DNA from 2 places in the Clostridioides sp. ZZV15-6598 genome. Region 1 is predicted to be linked to the other one. Evidence: riboswitches for the same ligand, from Rfam matches in the RefSeq annotation. Region 1 holds a riboswitch; the other holds the start of a gene.
What was found. A riboswitch is a leader RNA that binds a small molecule or an ion and turns the genes downstream of it on or off. The one in region 1 is predicted to bind S-adenosylmethionine.
Positions count from the first base shown of each region.

Region 2: another riboswitch for S-adenosylmethionine. It lies ahead of KGF50_RS05835 (homoserine dehydrogenase); the one in region 1 lies ahead of KGF50_RS15105 (O-acetylhomoserine aminocarboxypropyltransferase/cysteine synthase family protein).

Region 1 covers NZ_JAGWCS010000089.1:1,383-4,600, reverse strand. The annotation lists gene KGF50_RS15110 (calcium-translocating P-type ATPase, PMCA-type) at 1-1,173, shown strand, start outside; SAM riboswitch class I at 1,227-1,329, shown strand; gene KGF50_RS15105 (O-acetylhomoserine aminocarboxypropyltransferase/cysteine synthase family protein) at 1,439-2,704, shown strand; gene KGF50_RS15100 (homoserine O-succinyltransferase) at 2,734-3,218, shown strand, end outside.
Region 2 covers NZ_JAGWCS010000019.1:34,576-37,793, reverse strand. The annotation lists gene KGF50_RS05835 (homoserine dehydrogenase) at 86-1,288, opposite strand; SAM riboswitch class I at 1,392-1,498, opposite strand; gene KGF50_RS05830 (YhbY family RNA-binding protein) at 1,592-1,960, opposite strand; gene obgE (GTPase ObgE) at 1,990-3,218, opposite strand, start outside.

The DNA of each region.
Region 1 (3,218 bases):
CTTGGTTTTGCTAAGCGTGAAATTTTATCGATACCAAAGGAAGATAGTGAAAACATAGAATATGATTTGACATTTATTGGTATGGTTGGAATGATTGACCCGCCAAGAACTGAGGTAGCCGATGCAGTAAAAACTTGTAAAGAAGCAGGAATAAGAACCATAATGATAACAGGTGACCATAAAGTCACTGCCACAACAATAGCTCATGAACTTGGAATTTGGAATGAAGGAAATACTGTTATATCTGGTGATGAACTTGATAATTTAAGTGATGATGAACTAGATAAGGCTGTTAAAAATGCTACAGTATTTGCTCGTGTATCACCATTTGATAAACTCAGAATTATAAAGTCTCTAAAAAGAATTGGAGAAGTACCAGCAATGACTGGGGATGGGGTAAATGACTCCCCTGCATTAAAGTCTGCTGATATTGGTATAGCTATGGGTATAAGTGGTACAGATGTGGCAAAAGATTCTTCAGATATGATTTTAATGGATGATAGTTTTACCACAATTGCTTATGCAATAAAAGAGGGTAGACGTGTATATAGAAATATACAAAAGGTTATACAATTCTTGCTTGTTGGAAATATAGCAGAGATACTTACACTATTTGTTGCAATATTGTTAAACTGGGATACTCCACTTCTTGCGGTGCATATTCTGTGGGTAAATCTTGCAACAGCAACTCTTCCAGCTCTTGCTCTTGGAGTTGATCCACCAAGTAGAAATATAATGAAGCACCAACCTGTTAAATCAGAAAGTTTGTTTGAAAAAAACCTTGTACAAAGAGTTATTACTCAGGGGATATTTGTAGCAATAATGACCATTTTAGCATATAAAATTGGTCTTAATATAGAAAACCATACTGTAGGTCAAACAATGGCATTCTGTGTATTAGCACTTTCACAAATGTTGCGTGCATTTAGCCAGCGTTCAAATACAGATTCTATGTTTACTAGAAATAGTGGTAAAAACCCATTTCTTTTAATCTCATTTTTAGCTTCCGCTTTACTTATGGCAGTTATATTATTTGTTCCTCACTTTAGAGATGCATTTAATTTAACTATTTTAAACACTTCGCAATGGCTTGTAACAGTGATTTTAGCTATAATGTCTGTAGTTCAAGTAGAGGTGGGAAAATTTCTTAAAAGAAAATTATATAAAAAGTAGTTGACAAAATTAGGAAAAAAATATAAGATATAAAACATAGAAAAATTAAATAAATCTTATCCAGAGAGGTGGAGGGACTGGCCCTATGAAACCCGGCAACCAGTATATTTATATACATTGGTGCTAAATCCTGCGGCGGAAGCTGAGAGATGAGTATAATTAAGCTTATACAGAGCCTGAGTTATATACTCAGGCTTTATTTATTTTAAATCTCATCTGACAAATAGTTTAATTTTCTTAATTAAAATTTAAGGGGGATACAAAAATGTATAACAAAGAAACAATATGTGTGCAAGGAAATTATAAACCAGGAAATGGAGAACCAAGAGTTTTACCTTTATATCAAAGTACAACTTTTAAATATAGTAGTATAGACCAACTTGCTGACTTATTTGATTTAAAAGCTGAGGGTCATATGTATTCCAGAATAAGTAATCCTACTGTTCAAGCTTTTGAAGAAAAGATAAGTTTGTTAGAGGGAGGAGTATCATCTGTTGCCGTATCATCAGGTCAATCTGCAAATATGTTGGCAGTTTTAAATATATGTAAATCTGGAGATAGTATACTTTGTTCTTCAAAAGTATATGGAGGAACATTTAATTTATTAGGACCTAGTCTTAAAAAATTTGGAATAGATTTAATATCATTTGATTTAGATGCAAGTGAGGATGAAATAGCAGAACTTGCAAATGAAAATACTAAAGTTGTATTTGCAGAAACACTTGCAAATCCAACTCTTGAAGTTATAGATTTTGAAAAAATAGCAAATGTAGCTAAAAAAATTAATGTTCCATTTATAGTTGATAACTCATTAGCATCACCAGTACTTTGTAATCCACTAAAATATGGAGCAAACATAGTCACTCATTCTACTACAAAATACTTAGATGGTCATGCTTCAAGTGTTGGTGGAATTATAGTAGATGGTGGAAATTTTAACTGGGACAATGGAAAATTTCCAGAATTAGTTGAGCCAGACCCAACATATCATGGAATAAGTTATACTGAAAAGTTTGGCAATGCTGCATATGCTACTAAGACAAGAGTTCAATTACTTAGAGACTATGGAAATTGTTTGAGTCCATTTAACGCATATCTTACTAATTTAAATATTGAAACACTACATCTTAGAATGGAGAGACATAGTGAAAACGCACTTAAGATAGCTAAGTTTTTAGAAAAACATAAAAATGTAGATTGGATTAACTATCCAGGACTTGAAAATAATAAGTATTATGAAAATGCCAAGAAATATCTATCAAAAGGATGTAGTGGCGTTTTATCATTTGGAGTAAAAGGGGGACTTGAAAATGCTAAAAAATTTGTGGAAAAACTACAAATAGCAGCATTAGTCACTCATGTATCAGATGTAAGAACTTGTGTTATACATCCAGCTTCAACTACTCATAGACAATTAACAGAAGAACAATTAATTGCATCTGGAGTACTACCTTCACTAATAAGATTATCTGTTGGAATAGAAAATGTAGAGGATTTAATAGCTGACTTAGATCAAGCTTTAAATTTCTAATAGTATAAGAGAAAGAGAAGTGAAAAGATATGGCTTTAATACTACCAAAGGGACTACCTGTTATTAATAAATTATTAGATGAAGGAATAGATGTAATTTGTAAAGAAGACTTTAATAAAGATTTAGAATACAAAGAAAATATAGATACTAAAATAGCTATATTAAATCTAATGCCAATAAAAATAGATACAGAGTTAGATTTGCTTAGAAGAATAGATAAAACAGGTTTTAATGTATCTGTAGAATTTATTAAAATCTCAACAAGAGAGAGTAAAAGAAGTTGTAATGAATATGTTAAGAATTTTTATAAAACATTTGATGAAGCAAAAAAAGAATCTTTTGATGGTTTTATAATAACAGGAGCTCCAGTTGAACAAATGGAGTTTGAAGAAGTTGATTATTGGGATGAACTAAAAGATATTATGGATTATTCTAAGAGAAAGGCTAAATCTACATTATATATATGTTGGGCAGCTCAAGCAGGTCTTTACAAATACTACAATGTAAAAAAACT
Region 2 (3,218 bases), on a different contig from region 1:
CCATATGTTAAAAAGGTGAAGAAAAACAAAATAAACGTTTTGTTTTTCTTCACCTTTAAATTTTTACAATCATTACATAAATATTTTAATCTACTTTTAATAGTTTTTTAACTGACTTACTATAATCATTTCTCTTTACATCTTCTAAGAATCTATCAATTTCATGCTCTGATTTTGCATTTACAAAAATAGCAAGTTCTTCTTCATCTATAATATTATAGCTATCTATATACTTATCTAAACATTTTAAAATACCATCTCTATTATATTCACTAAATCTGACTACCGCACTACATTCATCTTCTATAAGCCCACTCAAATCCAATTTACCTTTTGAAAAAGACTTTATATTTGAACTCCTATCATCTATTATATCTATTATATCAGCATAAACAGCACTTCCTGTTGCACCTCTTCCAGCTCCCTTACCTACAAAAGAAAGTTCTCCTACTGAATCTCCTACTATAATTACTACATTAAACTCATTATCTATTTTAGACAGCATATTATCATTATCCACCAATGCTGGTCTAACAAATCCACTTACTTCTCCCAATTCATATTTACTTCTAGCAACTAATTTTATCTTACAATTTAATTTCTTAGCATATTCTATATCCTTTTCATCTATTGAAGTTATTCCTTCTAATAGCAAATCTTTCCAGTATACTATTTTCCCATAAGATAAAGTAGATAATATAGATAATTTTCTAGCACTATCATATCCTAAAACATCTGCATCTGGATTAACCTCTGCAAAGCCTAGCTCTTGTGCTTGTTTTAAAGCTACATCATATGGTAAATTTTCATCATACATCTTTGATAATATAAAGTTGCATGTTCCATTTAAAATAGCATTTATGCTTTTTATATTATTACCTTCTAGTGATTCTATTAATGGCTTTAAAACTGGAATACCTCCTGCTACTGATGCTTCAAATTTAATGCTAACATCATTTAAGTTAGCCAACTCTATAAGGTCACTACCTCTTTCAGCTAATAAATCTTTATTTGCTGTTACTACATGTATTTTTTTATTTAGAGCTCTTGTTACATAATCAAGAGCTGGATTTAGTCCTCCAATTACTTCAACTAATATATCAATATCTTTACTAAATATATCTTCTATATTTGTTGTTACCTTATCAAAATATCTCTTTGTTTTATGCTTCTCTTTGTTTTTAACTAAAATTCCAACTATTTCTATTTCTCTTTTTGAAGTATTATTCTCTATTAAATCTATTAATCCACTTCCTACTGTTCCATACCCTAATATTCCTATCTTCACTGTTCCATACCCCCATCATTTTTGATTGTATTAATTTATTTATATATATAAATAAATTAATTAAAAAAGCTTGAGTATAAACTCAAGCCATATGACGGGTTTATACTCATCTTTCAGCATAATTGCTGCAGGATTTAGCACCAATGTATATTAAAATATACTGGTTGCCGGGCTTCATAGGGCCAGTCCCTCTGCCTCTCTTGATAAGATTGCTAATTTAAATTTATGTTTAATAGTATAATACAATTTTTGCCAATTGTCACTATATTTTTTAACTTCTTTTTTCTAAAATAATCTAATTAATTATCTAACTGCTCTTTTAGTTGGTTTACCTTTTTTTGTAACGTTATTATTTTTAACCTTAGCTTTTGCCTGTTCATGCCCTGGGAAAAGTATCTTAGGCTCATCAATATTTCTCTTGTAAATAGTAAATTTAAAACCAATAGCTTGAACAAACTCTGCTCTTAAAGCTTCACATACTGCATTAGCAGTTTCTTTAGCATCAAGACCTGCATTTTCTAGTATAGTAACCTTTACTAATTCTCTAACTCTTAGCATATCCTCTAATTGCTCTAAAAAGCTTTCTGTAACGCCTTCCTTACCAATTTGTGTAGTAGGCTTTAAAGTATTTGCTAAAGATCTTAAATATGCTCTTTGCTTTCCTTTTAACATATTATCACCTCTATAATTCTATATCAAAATTAATTGTAAAATTCAAATTCCAATTCATAAATTCTAACTATATCTCCATCTTCAATTCCCATCTCTCTAAGCCTATCAAATATACCTTGACTTTCCATAGCTTTTTGGAAATATTGAAGTGATTCCATATCATCAAAATTTACAGAATACATTATTCTTCTAAGTGCCTTACCTGTAACTACATATACACCATCTTCAACATCTATGTTCAATTCTTCTTCTGTTCCAATATCAAGTTCTGGTCTATACATTTCTTCTTCTGAAACTAATTCTATATCTTCTACTTCTTTTAACATTTTAGAAACGTAGGCAATTACATCATCTATTCCTTGACGAGTTGCTGCAGACATCTTAAATACTGTATATCCTCTACCTTCTAATTCATCCTTAAATTTTTCAAATTGGCTTTCATCTTCCAATATATCAAATTTATTTGCAACTACAACTTGAGGTCTTGTTGAAAGCTTCTCATTATATAACTTAAGCTCATCATTTATTTTGTCAAAATCCTCAATTGGGTCTCTACCTTCTAGTCCAGATATATCTACAATATGTATCAATACCTTAGTTCTCTCAACATGTCTTAAGAATTCATGACCTAATCCTATACCTTCAGACGCACCCTCTATAATTCCAGGTATATCAGCAAGTACAAAACTATCTCCAAACTTAGTTTGAACAACACCTAAATTTGGTGTCAATGTTGTAAAATGATAGTTTGCAATTTTTGGCTTAGCTTTAGTTACAACTGATAAAAATGTTGACTTACCTACATTTGGAAATCCTAAAAGACCTACATCTGCTATCATTTTAAGTTCAAGAGTTATCCATCTTTCTTCTCCATCTGTACCAGACTTTGCAAAAGCTGGAGCTTGTCTTACTGCATTTGCAAAGTGTTGATTACCTTTACCACCTATACCACCTTTTGCAACTACTGCTGTATCTCCTTCTTTCTTTAAATCTGCTAATACAAGACCTGTAGCTTCATCTCTTATTACTGTACCTGCTGGTACTTTTAATATTAAGCTTTCTCCATTTTTACCAGCTCTTTTACCTTTGCTACCGTCGCCACCGTGTTGAGCTTGATATTTTTTCTGGTATTTGAAGTCCATTAATGTTCTAAGACCTAAATCAACTTCAAATATGATGCTCGCTCCACGACCACCATCTCCACCATCTGGCCCACCAGCTGGAACATATTTTTCTTTTCTAAATGCTACCGAACCAT